3 regions of the Streptomyces sp. DSM 116793 genome follow, and region 1 is predicted to be linked to each of the others. Evidence: predicted binding sites of a transcription regulator. Region 1 holds the regulator's gene; each other region holds the start of a gene.

Region 1 (5,411 bases):
CTCGCGGGCCTCGGCGACCAGGGTGAGCAGCCCGTAGCCGGCGCCGTCACGCTCGGGCTGGTCGCGGTGGGTGCCCTGGTGGCCGCCCGCCTCGACGCCCTGGAGGCAGACCGCGTCGGCGCCGGCCTGCTCGGCGGCGCGGGCCTCCTCGGGGGTGGTGGCGGTCACCACGGTGACGGTGCCGGCCCGGGCGAGGGCGGCGAGCACCTCGTCCTTGGGGCAGCCGAAGGTGAACGAGACCACGGGCACCGGGTCGTCGAGCAGGACGGCGAGCTTGGCGTCGTAGCCGTCGTCGCGGTTGCAGTCCGGGTCGCCGAGGTCCGTCTCGTACCAGGAGGCCTCACCGGCGAGCTGCTCCCGGTAGACGTCGATGGCGGCCGGGTCCGCGTACTCGGGCTGCGGGAGGAAGAGGTTGACGCCGAAGGGCCGGTCGGTGAGCCCGCGCACCTGCTTGATCTCGTGGTACATCCCGTCGGCGGTCTTGTAGCCGGCGGCGAGGAAACCGAGCCCTCCGGCCTCGCAGACGGCGGCGGTCAGCCGCGGACAGGAGGCGCCGCCCGCCATCGGAGCCTGCACGATCGGGAGGGCGTCCGGTGAGGAGAGGAGATCGGTCAGTGCGGAGGACATGACCGCATGGTGTCACGTCCCCCACACAAGTCCGAAACCAGCCTTACGCACGGCATATGCCCTGGTCACCGACCGACGTCATCGGCCGTTGAAGGCGTCCTTCAGCCGGGAGAACAGGCCCTGCTGGCCTGGCTGGAACTGTCCGGTCGGACGCTCCTCGCCGCGGAGTTTGGCCAGCTCCCTGAGCAGTCGCTCCTGCTCGGGGTCGAGCTTGGCGGGGGTCTGCACCTCGACGTGCACGATCAGGTCACCGCGGCCGCCGCCCCGCAGGTGGGTGATGCCCCGGCCGTGCAGCGGGATCGACTGGCCGGACTGGGTGCCGGGCCGGATGTCGACCTCCTCCAGGCCGTCCAGGGTCTCCAGCGGCACCTTGGTGCCGAGTGCGCCCGCGGTCATGGGGATGGTGACCGTGCAGTGCAGGTCGTCGCCGCGGCGCTGGAAGACCTGGTGGGGCAGTTCGTGGATCTCCACGTAGAGGTCGCCCGCCGGGCCGCCGCCCGGGCCGACCTCGCCCTCGCCGGCGAGCTGGATCCGGGTGCCGTTGTCGACGCCCGCGGGGATCTTGACGGTGAGGGTGCGGCGGGAGCGGATGCGGCCGTCGCCCGCGCACTCCGGGCAGGGGGTGGGCACGACGGTGCCGAAGCCCTGGCACTGCGGGCAGGGCCTGGAGGTCATGACCTGGCCCAGGAAGGACCGGGTGACCTGCGAGACCTCGCCGCGGCCACGGCACATGTCACAGGTCTGCGCCGTGGTGCCGGGCGCGGCACCCTCGCCGTTGCAGGTGGAGCAGACGACGGCCGTGTCGACCTGGATGTCCTTGGTGGTGCCGAAGGCCGCCTCGTTGAGCTCGATCTCCAGCCTTATCATCGCGTCCTGGCCGCGCCGCGTACGCGACCTGGGCCCACGCTGGGACGCCGTTCCGAAGAAGGCGTCCATGATGTCGGAGAAGTTGCCGAAGCCGCCCGCGCCGAAGCCGCCGGGGCCGCCGGCACCGCCCGTCTGGGACAGCGGGTCCCCGCCGAGGTCGTAGACCTGCTTCTTCTGCGGGTCCGACAACACCTCGTAGGCGGCGTTGATCTCCTTGAACCGCTCCTGCGTCTTCGGATCGGGATTGACGTCCGGGTGCAGCTCGCGGGCGAGCCGCCGGAACGCCTTCTTGATCTCGTCCTGGGACGCGTCTCGGCGTACGCCTAGTACGGCGTAGTAATCCGTGGCCACTTACGACTCCGCCAGGATCTGTCCGACGTAACGTGCCACTGCGCGTACTGCTCCCATCGTTCCCGGGTAGTCCATGCGGGTCGGTCCTACCACGCCGAGCTTGGCGACTGCCTCTGAGCCCGAACCGTAGCCGACCGAGACCACGGACGTGGAGTTGAGTCCCTCGTGCGCGTTCTCATGACCGATCCGTACCGTCATGCCGGAGTCCGTGGACTCGCCGAGCAGCTTGAGGAGCACGACCTGCTCCTCAAGGGCCTCCAGCACCGGCCGGATGGTGAGGGGGAAATCATGGCCGAAACGGGTGAGGTTGGCGGTGCCGCCGATCATCAGCCGCTCCTCGGTGTCCTCCACCAGGGTCTCCAGCAGGGTGGAGAGCACGGTCTGGACGGTGCCGCGGTCCTCGGCCTCGAAGGCCTCCGGCAGGTCCTGCACGAGCTGCGGCACGTCCGCGAAGCGACGGCCGCCGATCCGGCTGTTCAGCCTCGCGCGCAGGTCGGCGAGCGAGGTCTCGCCGAACGGCGCGGGGCAGTCCACCATGCGCTGCTCGACCCGGCCGGTGTCCGTGATCAGCACCAGCATCAGCCGCGCCGGGGCCATCGACAGCAGCTCCACGTGCCGCACCGTGGAACGGGTCAGCGACGGGTACTGCACGACGGCGACCTGGCGGGTGAGCTGGGCGAGCAGCCGGACCGTGCGGGCCACGACGTCGTCGAGGTCCACGGCGCCGTCCAGGAAGTTCTGGATGGCGCGGCGCTCCGGCGCGGTCATCGGCTTGACGCCGGCGAGCTTGTCCACGAAGAGGCGGTAGCCCTTGTCCGTGGGGATCCGGCCCGCGCTGGTGTGCGGCTGGGCGATGTAGCCCTCGTCCTCCAGGGCGGCCATGTCATTGCGTACGGTCGCCGGTGAGACGCCGAGGTTGTGACGCTCGGTGAGCGCCTTGGAGCCCACCGGCTCCTCGGTGCCGACGTAGTCCTGGACGATGGCGCGCAGCACCTCGAGCCTGCGTTCACTGAGCATCGCGCACCTCCAGCTCTGTCCGTCCGGACCCTTCGTCCGGCCTCGCACACCCGGCCCCTACGTCCGGTCTCCCCACCCTGGGCCCCGCCCATCCCTGACTCGCCGGGACCGGTCACCCCCTGGCACTCGCCGCTCAGGAGTGCCAATTTTTACTCGCCCAGTGTACGGCTCACGGGTGCTGCGGGGGCAAGGCGGCGGCGCCGTGGCCCGAACAGGGGCGCGGGGCCGCGTCCTGGGGCCCCTCCCACACCGCCAGGGCAGTGGGGGAGGCTCCGAGCCGCGGCCGTGTCCGGCAGCCACGTCCGCGCGGGCGCGAGCGACCGGGCCGCGGAGGGACCGCTGCTGGGCGTGTAGGCAGCAGGTCCGCGCGGGCGCGAGCGACCGCCACCGGCCGGTGGCCCGGCCACGACCGGGACGGCCCCTGTGGACGGCGGCGGGGCGACGGCTTCCCGTGGGCCCGTCGCTGAAGTCCCCGTGCCCGTGTCGGGGCGTGGTCGGCGCCCCGAGAGGCCGCGGCCCTTCACGACGGTGGGGCCGTGACGAAGTCGATCAGCTCCTCCACGCGGCCCAGAAGCGCCGGCTCCAGATCCTTGTAGCTGCGCACCCGGGACAGGATGCGCTGCCAGGCCGCGCCGGTGTTCTCCGGCCAGCCGAGCGCACGGCAGACGCCCTTCTTCCAGTCCTGGCCGTGCGGCACGCGGGGCCAGGCGGGGATGCCCACGGAGGACGGTTTCACCGCCTCCCAGACGTCGATGTACGGGTGACCGACGACCAGGGCGTGCGGACCGGACACGGACGCCGCGATCCGGGACTCCTTGGTGCCGGGCAGCAGGTGGTCGACGAGGACGCCGAGCCGGGCGCCGGGCCCGGGGCCGAAGGCCTCGACGATCGCCGGGAGGTCGTCCACGCCCTCCAGGTACTCGACCACCACACCCTCGATGCGCAGGTCGTCGCCCCACACCTTCTCGACGAGCTCGGCGTCGTGGCGGCCCTCCACGTAGATGCGCCCCGCACGGGCGACGCGGGCCCGGGCGCCCGGCACGGCGAGGGACCCGGAGGCGGTGCGGGCCCGCCCCGCGGGCGCGCCGGCGGCGGGCCGCACCAGGGTCACCGGCCTGCCCTCCAGCAGGAAGCCGCGGGGGTGCAGGGGAAACGCGCGGTGCTTGCCGAAGCGGTCCTCCAGCGTGACCGTACCCGCCTCGCAGCGGATCACGGCACCGCAGAACCCGGTCCCCGCCTCCTCCACCACGAGCCCCGGCTCCGCGGGCACCTCGGGTGCGGGCTGCTGCTTCTTCCAGGGCGGCGTGAGGTCCGGTGAGTACTGGCGCATTCGGCCGACGATAGAAGAGGCGGCGGCGCGGCGGTCACGACACGCCGAAACGCAGGGCGAGTTGATCACGCTGCCGTCGGACGAAACCGGCATTCACCGCGGCACCGTGTCCCGGTACGTAGACGGCGTCCGGACCACCGAGGGCCAGCAGCCGGTCCAGGGCCGCCGGCCACCGGCCGGGGACGGCGTCCGGGCCGGCCTGCGGCTCTCCGGACTCCTCCACGAGGTCCCCGCAGAACACCACGTCCGGCTCCCCCGCGCCGCCCGGCACCAGCACGGCCAGGTCGTGCGCGGTGTGCCCCGGCCCGGCGTTCACCAGCACCACCCGGACCCCACCGCCGAGGTCGAGCGTCCGCTCGGCGGGGACGGGGTACCAGGTGGGGGCGGCGGTGCGGGGGTGGGGCGGGTCGGTCTGGGGGGTGCGGGGGGTGCGGGGGGCCACGGTGTCGGGCGCGAGGGTGGCGGGGGGTGTGGTGTTGGAGGTGCCGGGGGCACCGGGGGGCGGGACGCCGGGGGCGGCGGGGCGGGGTGTGCCGTCGCCGGGAGCGGGGGTCGCTGTACCCCGGGCCGCGGGGCCGGGGACCGCGGTGCCGGGGTCCGCGGTGCCGGGGTCCGCGGTGCCGGGTAGCAGGCGGGTCAGGGCGGCGGCGGCCTCGGCGGCGGCATCCGGTGCCACGCCGTGGTGCACCGCGTCGGCGCGCAGGGCATCGGCATCGGCGGCGATCAGTGCCCCGGCACCGGCCGCCGTATGGATCTGCGCATCCGCGAACACCGGGGCGCCCAGCACATGGTCGAAGTGCGGATGGGTGAGCGCGAGGTGGGTCACCCGGCCGCCGGGGCCGAGCAGCCGTTCGGCGGCGGCCCGCAGCCGCGCGCCCTCGGCCAGGGTCGAGCCCGCATCGATCAGCAGGGCCGCGCCGTGCCCGGCGACCAGTCCGCTGGTGCAGTCCCAGCCCGGCAGCCGGCACCGTCCCGCCCGCGCCGACAACTCCTCCCAGCCGGCGTCCCGCCATCCGACCCGCACCGACCCACCTCCTCGCCCACACCCGCGTCCCATGTCACACCCCGCGCCGGGACCGTGCACACGCCCACGCGGCGGGGTCCATGCCCACGCGGCGCCGGCTCGGGGTCGCCCCCATGCGGCCCGGCTCATACCCACGCCACACGACACGTTCCGCGGCTCGGGTTCACCCCCCGCAGCCCGGCCCATACCCACGCC
Region 2 (5,411 bases), 1.7 Mb from region 1:
GCTCGTGCTGCTCGTCGCGGTGGTGGCGGTCCGTCTCTCGTCCCGCAGCGGGCTCCCCAGCCTGCTCGTCTACCTGGGCATCGGCATCGCCATGGGGCAGGACGGCATCGGCAACATCGCCTTCGACAACGCCGAGCTGACTCAGATGGTCGGGTACGCGGCCCTGGTGGTGATCCTGGCCGAGGGCGGCCTGGGCACCAAGTGGAGTCAGATCAAGCCCGTCCTGCCGGCCGCCGTGGCGCTCTCCCTGGTGGGTGTCGCCGTGAGCGTGGGAGTCACGGCGACCGCGGCGCACTACCTGGCCGGGCTCGAGTGGCGGCAGTCCCTCATCATCGGCGCGGTGGTGTCGTCGACCGACGCCGCCGCGGTCTTCTCCGTCCTGCGCAAGGTGCCGCTGCCGTCCCGCATCACCGGCGTCCTGGAGGCCGAGTCGGGCTTCAACGACGCCCCTGTCGTCATCCTTGTGGTGGCCTTCTCCAGCAGGGGCCCCGTGGAGCACTGGTACGCGCTGCTGGGAGAGATCGCCATGGAGCTCGCGATCGGCGCCGCGATCGGGATCGCCGTCGCCTGGATGGGCGCCTACGGCCTGCGGAGGGTGGCCCTGCCCGCCTCCGGCCTCTATCCGATCGCGGTGCTGGCGATCGCCGTCACCGCGTACGCCGCCGGCGCGCTGGCGCACGGCAGCGGCTTCCTCGCCGTGTACCTCGCGGCGGTGCTGCTGGGCAACTCCCGGCTGCCGCACTGGCCCGCCACCCGGGGCTTCGCCGAAGGGCTCGGCTGGATGGCGCAGATCGGCATGTTCGTCCTGCTCGGACTGCTGGCCACCCCGCACGACCTGGTGGACGACATCCTGCCCGCGCTGATCATCGGCCTGGTGCTGACGGTGGTGGCCCGGCCCGTGGGCGTCGTGTTCAGTCTGCTGCCGTTCCGCATGCCGTGGCGGGAGAAGGCCCTGCTGTCGTGGGCCGGGCTGCGCGGCGCCGTGCCCATCATCCTGGCCACCATCCCGATGGTGACCGGCGTCCACGACAGCCGCCGGATCTTCAACATGGTCTTCGTCCTGGTGGTGGTCTACACCCTCGTCCAGGGCCCGACCCTGCCCTGGCTGGCCAGAAAGCTGCACCTGGGCGACGAGGAGGGCGCGGCCGACCTCGGCATCGAGGCGGCGCCCCTGGAGCGGCTGCGCGGCCATCTGCTGTCGGTGTCGATCCCCGAGGGCTCCCGGATGAACGGCGTCGAGATCAACGAGCTGCGGCTCCCCCTGGGCTCCGCGGTCACCCTGGTGGTGCGCGACGGCGCCTCGTTCGTCCCGCTGCCCACCACCCTGCTGCGGCAGGGCGACGAGCTCCTGGTGGTGGCGACGGACCCGGTGCGGGACGCCGCGGAACGCCGACTGCGCGCGGTCGCCCGCGGCGGCAAGCTCGCCGGGTGGCTGGGGACCGGTGGAGAGCAGGGCGATCGCCGGGGGCCCGCGCGGGGCCACTGACCGGTCGTCGACCGGGCTGGTGGCTGGGCCGCTGAGCGGGGCGCCGACCAGGCCACTGGCCGGCCCGTGAACGGGCCCCGATCAGGCCGCCGGCCAGGGCGCCGATCAGGCCGCCGGCCAGGGCGCCGATCAGGCCGCCGGCCAGGGCGCCGACCTGGGCGCCGGCCTGGGCGCCGGCCTGGGCGCCGACCTGGGCGCCGGCCTGGGCATCAACCTGGGTGGAGCGCGCGGCGGCGGCTCCGCGGTGCGCGGAGGGGGCTCCCCCGCACGTCCCCCGCGCGCGTGGCGTGGATCACCGCGCCCCCATGGCAGTGGACTCCCACCGCGGAATACGTCACTATGGACCGTCGTTAGCACTCAACGAGTGAGAGTGCCAGGAGGAAGACCAGTGCCGACCTATCAGTACCAGTGCACCGAGTGCGGCGAGGGCCTCGAGGCGGTGCAGAAGTTCACCGACGACGCCCTGACCGAGTGCCCCAACTGCGGTGGCCGCCTGAAGAAGGTGTTCTCCGCCGTCGGCATCGTCTTCAAGGGATCGGGCTTCTACCGGAACGACAGCCGTAGCTCGTCCAACGGGTCGTCCTCGAAGTCGTCGTCCGGGTCGAAGACGTCGGGCTCCTCCTCGGACTCGGCTTCCTCCTCGTCCGGATCCGGCTCGGGTTCGGGTTCGGGGTCGGGATCGGGCTCGAAGGACTCCGGCTCGTCGTCGTCCTCAAGCACCAGCACCAGTTCTTCGGCGGCTTAGCGGCGCGGGGGCCGGACCGGGGCTCGGCAGCCGCGGGGCGCCTTCGCGGCGGGCTGGCCGTGCAGCTCCCTCTGGCTCAGTAGTCCATCGCCTCGTCAGCGGGCTGGCCGAGCGGCTTCTCGGGGTCAGCAGCTCATCGGCGGAGCGGCTCGTCGGTGGGTCGGCGGACCGGCTCGTCGGCGGAGCGGCTCGTCGGTGGGTCGGCGGACCGGCTCGTCGGCGGAGCGGCTCGTCGGTGGGTCGGCTCGTCGGTGGACCGGCGGATCGGCCCGTCGATGGGCCGGTTCATCGGCGGATCGGCTTCTCGGCCCGCTTGGTAGCCCGTCGGCCGGGCCCGCCGAGCCGCTCGTCTGCGGCTCAGGAGTTCTTCGGCGGCGCAGCGGGCGGTTGCGTGCCTCCCCGTGCTCCTTCCTTGGTGGGCCGTCGGTGCGCCGGTGCCCGCGGGACCGCGGTGGCAGTCCTCACGAGACCCGGCCGTTCCCACGGCGGGTCTCGGTCGCAATCTTGTCCGGATACTGTGCTGACCATGGCGAACAAGGCGAACGCGACGCAGGCCGAGATCGGTGTCATCGGCGGCTCCGGCTTCTACTCCTTCATCGAGGACGTCACCGAGGTCCAGGTGGACACCCCTTACGGGGCGCCGAGCGACTCGCTCTTCGTGGGTGAGGTCGCGGGCCGCCGGGTGGCCTTTCTCCCCCGGCACGGCCGCGGCCACCACCTGCCCCCGCACCGGATCAACTACCGCGCGAACCTGTGGGCGCTGCGCGCCGTGGGCGTCCGCCAGGTGCTGGCCCCGTGCGCCGTGGGGGGTCTGCAGCCCGAGTACGGGCCGGGCACCCTCCTCGTTCCCGATCAGCTCGTGGACCGCACGAAGAGCCGGGCGAACAGCTACTTCGACGGGGAGCCGCTGCCGGACGGCACGACCCCGAAGGTGGTCCACGTGTCCCTCGCCGACCCCTACTGCCCGACCGGGCGCCGGATCGCCGTCAAGGCGGCCCGCGGCCGCGACTGGGAGCCGGTGGACGGCGGCACCCTCGTGGTCGTCGAGGGCCCCCGCTTCTCGACCCGTGCCGAGTCCCGCTGGCACGCGGCCCAGGGCTGGTCCGTCGTCGGCATGACCGGCCACCCGGAGGCGGCACTCGCCCGCGAGCTGGAGCTCTGCTACACCTCGATCACCCTGGTCACCGACCTGGACGCGGGCGCCGAGACCGGCGAGGGCGTGGTGCACGAGGAGGTGCTGAAGGTGTTCGCCGCCAATGTGGGCCGGCTGCGCACGGTGCTGTTCGACGCGGTGGCCGAACTGCCGGCGGAGGCGGGCCGGGAGTGCCTGTGCGGCGGTGCGCTGAACGGTCTGGAGACGGGGATCGTGCTGCCGTGAGGCACGGTGCCGCCTGCACCGGTGAGGCCGGAGCGGGGGAGGAGCCCGGTGACGGTGCCGGAGCCGGTGAACGCCTGAGTGGCTCGCGGCCATGACGGATGGCACGCCTCCTGCGCCGGGGCGGCGGAGCCTCACCTTCGGGTGAGGAAGTTATCCACAACCGGTGAGTTGTCCACGGGCCTCAGCGGGATCCGGCAGATCGCCGCATCGTGGGAGGGCCTCTCCGGACTCTTACGCAGGCGGTGGTCGTCATGTCCCAGTTCCCCTCGTCCTCTCCCGATTCCTCTCCTTCCGGCTCCTCTCCTTCCGGTCCCGATTCCTCTCCTTCCGGCTCCTCTCCTTCCGGTCCCGACTCCTCTCCCTCCGGCTCCTCTCCTTCCGGCTCCTCTCGCTCCGGTCCCGGCTCCTCGTCCTCCTCCTCTCTCTCCGTTCCCGGCCGCCGCGCGGATCTCTTCGCGGCGGCAGCGCGGGTGGAGCCTCGCACCTCCGCGGCGGCGCGGCCCGTGCCGTCGTGGGCGGCCCCGGAAGCCATGCCCTCCAGAGGGGACGCCATGCCCTCCAGAGGCGCGCCGCCCAGCTCCGCGGCCACCGCGAGCGCGCTCGGCAGAGGCGCACAGCCCGTCCCCGCCGGCAGCTACCGCGGAGGCACACAGTTCGTCCCCGCGGGCGACCGCGGCGGGGGCGCGCCGCCCACATGTGAGGTGCCGCACTTCGCCCCGGTCCGGGTGGGTCCCGGTCACCCCCGGCTCCGCCGGCTACTGCGCCACCGCAGACGTGCCGTGGCCGCCGGTCTGGCGATGACCGCGGCCGCCCTCGTCGCGGCGGCACCGTCCGACTCCGGCCGAGCGAGGCCGCAGCCCGGGGACCACCCGGCCGCCCGGCACCCCGCACACCCGGCACCCGAGCTGGTGACCGCCCCCGTACGCATCGCCGACGCGGACACGGCCCGGCTGCTGCACCCCGGCGACAGGGTGGACGTGATCGCGGCCGACGCCCAGGGCCCTGGCGGTACCGGGCAGCCCCAGGTGGTGGCGGAGGGCGCCCGCGTCGTGGAGGTGCCGGAGCCGACGGACGGCGGCGTGGGCACCGGCGCGCTGGTCGTACTCTCCGTACCCCGTCCGACCGCCGCCCGGCTCGCCGGAGCCGGGGCCACGGCAAGGCTGGCGGTGACACTGTGCTGACGCTCCAGTACCCAGCGCACGACGTTTCCGTGTCAAGTCCCACATATGAGTCAGCGAAATGGACAGGCCTCCCGCGCGCTGCCGTAGGTTGCGGACCTGATTACTCCACAAGCTGCCCATGTGAAGAAAGGCCTCTCGGTGAGCGTGAACCAGGAGCCCAGCGTCTGGCAGGGCTTCAAGTCCTTCCTGATGCGCGGAAATGTCGTGGATCTGGCGGTCGCGGTGGTCATCGGCACCGCATTCACCAACATCGTCAATTCCGTGGTGAAAGGCGTCATCAACCCGGTCGTCGGCGCCTTCGGTACCAAGGACCTGGACAAGTACAGCTCGTGTCTCAAGGACCCCTGCCGGTACGACCTCAAGACGGGGACGGTCACGGAGGGCGTCCCCATCATGTGGGGCACGGTGCTCAGCTCCGCCCTCAGCTTCCTGATCACCGCGGCCGTCGTCTACTTCCTCATGGTGCTGCCGATGTCCAGGGTGCTCGCCCGGCAAGCGGCGCGGAGGGCCGCCAAGGAGGGCACGAAGGATGCCTCGGACATCACCGAGCTGGAGGTTCTCCAGCAGATCCGCGACGAGCTGGTGGCCCAGCGCGGCGGCCCCGTCGTCGGCCACTAACGG
Region 3 (5,411 bases), 3.4 Mb from region 1:
CCGCGCGTCGCCCTGGCCTACAAGCGCGCCGCCGTCGCGAACGCCCGCCTGCTGGCCGGCCTGGTGCGCCGCTGCGTCCCCGAGCTGAGCGAGCACGACGCGCTCCGTTTCGCCGGTGTGGTCAGGCTCACCGTCGGCTCCGTGTGGACCCACGCCCACCCGTCCCCCGCCATGCAGGCCGCCTACGACGCCGACCCCGGCCTCGCCGCCCTGCGCATGGACTTCACGGACACGCTCCGGCAGGTGCTCGAGGTCGTCATGGCCGGACTGCTGGCCCGGAAGGACGCCCCCGGCGCCGCTGGCCCGGGGCGCGGCCGCACGTAAGGGTGCGGCGCCGAGGTGCGCGGGGAACGGGGGTGCCTCCGCGGGTACCGCCCACGCCTTCACGGCAGTGGCGGAGCCGTTGAGGCGGTGGGGAGCGGCGGGCCCGGACGGCACCGGCGGTTCGCCACCGCCCTGAAGGGGGTGTTTCCGTCGCGTCCGGGCCGGCGGGCGGGAGCCGACACGGCGCTCGGGCGAGGGCACCGGGCTCAGGCGGGCTGCCCGATGAGCATGGCCGGGGCACCCGCGAGCCGGGTCAGGAAGACCGTTGCCGCGTGCGGGCCCTGGGGCCTGACCTTGCGGCGCAGCTCCTCCGGCTCGATCGCGGAGCCGCGCTTCTTCACGGTGAGCGTGCCCACGCCCCGGTCGCGCAGCAGCGCCCTGAGCCGCTTCAGGTTGAACGGCAGCGCGTCGGTGATCTCGTAGGCGGTGGCGAACGGGGTGGGGCGCAGCTCGTCCGCCGTCACATACGCGATGGTCGCGTCCAGCAGCCCGCCGCCCACCTCCCGCGCCACCTCGGCCACCAGGTGGGCGCGGATGACGGCGCCGTCGGGCTCGTACACATAGCGCCCCGGCGGGCGGACACCGGGGTCCGGCGGCAGGGCGGACAGCGGGGCGCTCAGCGAGACGGGCCGCGCGCCCCGCGGCGCCCCGAGAAGCGTGGCGCGGCGGCCGGGCGGCGCCCCGGTGCCGAACCACAGCACCGCCTCCTTCACCTCACCCGCGTCCGAGATCCACTCCGTCTCGACGCCCTCGGGAATCGCCTCGTACGGGATGCCTGGCGCCGTCTTCAGCGCCGCGCACGGCGCACGCCGCGCCGTCTCGACGGCCCAGGACAGCGGCGGTGAGTAGTCCTCCGGCCGGAAGATCCGGCCCCGGCCGCCCCGCCCCGCCCCACCGCCCCCCTCGGCGAAGGCCCTTCGGGCCGCCCCCTGGAAGCGGCGCGCGGGATCGGCGAACACGGCGTCGTACGGCGCCGTGTCGGCCTCCGTGACGTCCGCCTCGACGACCTCGATGCGGTCGGCGAGGCCCAGCGCCTCCGCGTTGGCCCGCGCCACGGCGCACGCCAGCGGCGAGCGGTCGACGGCGCGCACGGTGATGCCCGCGCGCGCCAGGGCGATGGCGTCGCCGCCGATCCCGCAGCACAGATCGGCCACGGACCGCACCCCCAGCGCACGGAACCGCTCCGCGCGGTGCGCCGCGACACTGCCGCGGGTCGCCTGCTCCACGCCGTCCGCCGTGAAGAACATCCGGTGGGCGTCCGCCGCCCCGAACTTCGCCTCGGCGCGCCGTCGCAGCCGGGCCTGGGTGAGGGCCGCGGAGACCAGGTCCGGGGGGTGCGACCGGCGCAGCCGGGTCGCCGCGGCCAGCTCCTCGCCCGGCCGGACGTCCCGTACCTCGTCGAGCAGGGCGCGGCCCTCGGCGGTGCGCAGGGCGGCGAGCCGGTCCACCGCGTGGTTCACCTCGTCGTTCACCCGGCCCATTGTGGGCCAGCCGGACCACCGGGCTCGCCCCGGTGGTCCGCGGGCGCCCCCGGGGCCGTCCGCGCGGTTCCCCGCGCCCCCCGCGGAGGCGCCCCGGATGGAGTACCGGGGAGCGGAGCATGTGCTGCGTCCGGGGGATATCGCGCCCAGCCGTGTCCGCGGCCGCGGGCGGCGCGGCACCATGCCGGACAGCGCTCGGCGCGGCACCATGCCGGACAGCGCTGTGCCCACCGCCGGGGACGGCGGCCTCCCGGGGGTACGCGGTGGCCGGGCCGGGGGACCGCGCCTGAACGGGACGTCCGAAGGAGCGGGCCGGGGGCGCGCGGGGAGGGGCCCGGAAGGGCGCGTCCCGCGTGGCGTTGGCACTCCGCTTGACCGAGTGCTAATCCCGGTCATAGTCTCGGCTCTGGCACTCCACAATGGAGAGTGCCAACGAAGCGACGGGCAGGTCCGGCACCCGCGACGACGGATCCACCTGGTCGCCACCTCAGACAGTCAACCCCGTGAGATCTCCGAAGGGGGAGGTCGGATCGTGACGACCGCCAGCACCAAGGTTGCCATCAAGCCGCTCGAGGACCGCATCGTGGTCCAGCCGCTGGACGCAGAGCAGACCACGGCCTCGGGCCTGGTCATTCCGGACACCGCGAAGGAGAAGCCCCAGGAGGGCGTCGTCCTGGCCGTCGGCCCGGGCCGTTTCGAGAACGGCGAGCGCCTGCCGCTCGACGTGAAGGACGGCGACGTCGTGCTCTACAGCAAGTACGGCGGCACCGAGGTCAAGTACAACGGCGAGGACTACCTCGTCCTCTCGGCGCGCGACGTCCTCGCGATCGTCGAGAAGTAAGAAGACGACACACCGGGTGAGGGGTCCGGGACCCCCGAGTCCCGTCCCGACCCCCACGTTTCGCATGTGACTGCGCCCCTGGCCCCCGCGACGACAAGAAGCCGGGCGCCCGGGGCGCAGTCGGCTTTCCCCGCGATGGCGGCCGTTCACGGCAGCGGCCCAGGATCGCAACCGAGAGGACTGAAACGCTCCCATGGCGAAGATTCTTAAGTTCGACGAGGACGCCCGTCGCGCCCTCGAACGCGGCGTCAACAAGCTGGCCGACACGGTCAAGGTGACCATCGGCCCCAAGGGCCGCAATGTCGTCATCGACAAGAAGTTCGGCGCGCCGACCATCACCAACGACGGCGTGACCATCGCCCGTGAGGTGGAGATCGACGACCCGTACGAGAACCTCGGCGCCCAGCTGGTGAAGGAGGTGGCGACCAAGACCAACGACATCGCGGGTGACGGCACCACCACCGCCACCGTGCTCGCGCAGGCGCTGGTCAAGGAGGGCCTGCGCAACGTCGCCGCGGGTGCCTCCCCGGCCGCGCTGAAGAAGGGCATCGACGCGGCCGTCAAGGCCGTCTCCGACGACCTGCTCGCCTCGGCCCGCCCGATCGACGAGAAGTCCGACATCGCCGCCGTCGCCGCGCTCTCCGCGCAGGACCAGCAGGTCGGCGAGCTGATCGCCGAGGCGATGGACAAGGTCGGCAAGGACGGCGTCATCACCGTCGAGGAGTCCAACACCTTCGGTCTCGAACTGGACTTCACCGAGGGCATGGCCTTCGACAAGGGCTACCTGTCGCCGTACTTCGTCACGGACCAGGAGCGCATGGAGGCCGTCCTCGACGACCCGTACATCCTGATCCACCAGGGCAAGATCTCCGCCATCGCGGACCTGCTGCCGCTGCTGGAGAAGGTCATCCAGGCCAACTCCTCCAAGCCGCTGCTGATCATCGCGGAGGACGTCGAGGGTGAGGCCCTGTCCACCCTGGTCGTCAACAAGATCCGCGGCACCTTCAACGCCGTCGCGGTGAAGGCCCCCGGCTTCGGCGACCGCCGCAAGGCGATGCTCGGCGACATGGCCACCCTCACCGGTGCCACCGTCATCGCCGAGGAGGTCGGCCTCAAGCTCGACCAGGTCGGCCTCGACGTGCTCGGCACCGCTCGCCGCGTCACCGTCACCAAGGACGACACCACCATCGTCGACGGCGGCGGCAAGGGCGAGGACGTCCAGGCCCGGATCGCCCAGATCAAGGCCGAGATCGAGACCACCGACTCCGACTGGGACCGCGAGAAGCTCCAGGAGCGCCTCGCGAAGCTGGCCGGCGGCGTGTGCGTGATCAAGGTCGGCGCCGCCACCGAGGTGGAGCTGAAGGAGAAGAAGCACCGCCTGGAGGACGCCATCTCCGCGACCCGCGCCGCGGTCGAGGAGGGCATCGTCTCCGGTGGTGGCTCCGCGCTGGTGCACGCCGCCAAGGTGCTCGAGGGCAGCCTCGGCAAGGAGGGCGACGAGGCCACCGGTGTCGCCGTCGTCCGCCGCGCCGTGGTCGAGCCGCTGCGCTGGATCGCCGAGAACGCCGGCCTGGAGGGCTACGTCATCGCCTCCAAGGTCGCCGAGCTCGGCAAGGGCGAGGGCTACAACGCCGCGAGCGGTGAGTACGGCGACCTGGTCAAGCAGGGCGTCATCGACCCGGTCAAGGTCACCCGCTCCGCGCTGGAGAACGCCGCGTCGATCGCCTCGCTGCTGCTGACGACCGAGACGCTGGTCGTCGAGAAGCCGGCGGAGGAGGAGTCCGAGGCCGGCGGCCACGGGCACAGCCACGCCCACTGAGCGGTCCCGGTACCCCGGCACCCGACCGAGGCCCGGCACCCCCGTTCCCGGGGGTGCCGGGCCTCCGGCTTTCCCGGCGCGGGGGGACGGGTGGTGGGTGCGTAGTTCCCCGCGCGCCTGGGTGGGCTGGGCCCAGCCGTGTGTGAGGGCTCGTCCGGGAAGGGGCGCGGGGAACTACGCGATCAGCCCCGACGAGGCGCGTCGCGTCGTCACCCTCCCAAGGGGGCTGTTTCACTCGCAGCCGGGCCACCGGCGGGCGGTGGGGTGCGGGCCCGGTTCCCCGTGTCCTAAGGGCGCGCCGTGCTCAGCGTGGGCCGTACGAGCGGCCCGTCCTGGACGCGATGCCGCCGAGCAACCGGCGAGGGGTCAGTCTCGCAAGGCCCATGAGGGCCTTGTAGCGGGGATCCGGAATCGACACGGTCCGCCCACGCGCGAGGTCGGCGAGAGCCGCATCCACCACCTTGTCCGCGTCGAGCCACATCCAGTTGGGGATGCTGCCGGTGTCCATACCGGCCCGCTCGTGGAACTCCGTACGGACGAACCCGGGGCACAACGCCATCATCCTGACGCCCGACCCGGCCAGGTCCCGCGCCGCGCCCTCGGTGAACTGCACCACCCACGCCTTGGACGCACCGTAGGTCCCGCGGGGCACGAACGCGGCGACCGACGAGACGTTGACGATGGCACCGCGGCGCCGCTCCCGCATCGGCTCGGCCGCGGCCGACGTCAGCCTCAGCACTGCCTCGCAGTGCACCCTGAGCATGGTCAGCTCGTCCATGATCGGCACCTGGAGATAACGGCCCTTGTTGCCGAACCCGGCGTTGTTCACCAGCAGGTCGACCGGGCTGGTCAGGTCGGACAACCGCGCCGCCACCGCCTCGATGCCCCGCTCCGCGGCGAGGTCGGCGGAGAGCACCTGGGCCTCGATGCCGTGCCTGTCGTGCAG

What was found. The regulator HrcA, encoded in region 1, represses chaperone genes, less so after heat shock. The targets are predictions, from matches to a motif close to TTNGCACTCNGNNNNNCNGAGTGCNAA.
Region 2: the regulator HrcA is predicted to act here: its motif matches at 1,837-1,863, upstream of ACSMXW_RS15015 (FmdB family zinc ribbon protein).
Region 3: the regulator HrcA is predicted to act here: its motif matches at 2,165-2,191, upstream of groES (co-chaperone GroES).

What each region holds. Positions count from the first base shown of each region.
Region 1 is NZ_CM170494.1:2,158,621-2,164,031, forward strand. It holds gene ACSMXW_RS09025 (nitronate monooxygenase) at 1-627, opposite strand, end outside; gene dnaJ (molecular chaperone DnaJ) at 706-1,845, opposite strand; gene hrcA (heat-inducible transcriptional repressor HrcA) at 1,846-2,862, opposite strand; gene ACSMXW_RS09040 (DUF3097 domain-containing protein) at 3,383-4,192, opposite strand; gene ACSMXW_RS09045 (MBL fold metallo-hydrolase) at 4,227-5,216, opposite strand.
Region 2 is NZ_CM170494.1:3,881,590-3,887,000, forward strand. It holds gene ACSMXW_RS15010 (potassium/proton antiporter) at 1-1,486, shown strand, start outside; gene ACSMXW_RS15015 (FmdB family zinc ribbon protein) at 1,875-2,231, shown strand; gene ACSMXW_RS15020 (S-methyl-5'-thioadenosine phosphorylase) at 2,758-3,609, shown strand; gene ACSMXW_RS15025 (hypothetical protein) at 4,161-4,790, shown strand; gene ACSMXW_RS15030 (large conductance mechanosensitive channel protein MscL) at 4,980-5,408, shown strand.
Region 3 is NZ_CM170494.1:5,591,488-5,596,898, forward strand. It holds gene ACSMXW_RS21990 (TetR/AcrR family transcriptional regulator) at 1-324, shown strand, start outside; gene ACSMXW_RS21995 (THUMP-like domain-containing protein) at 531-1,805, opposite strand; gene groES (co-chaperone GroES) at 2,338-2,646, shown strand; gene groL (chaperonin GroEL) at 2,840-4,465, shown strand; gene ACSMXW_RS22010 (SDR family NAD(P)-dependent oxidoreductase) at 4,770-5,411, opposite strand, start outside.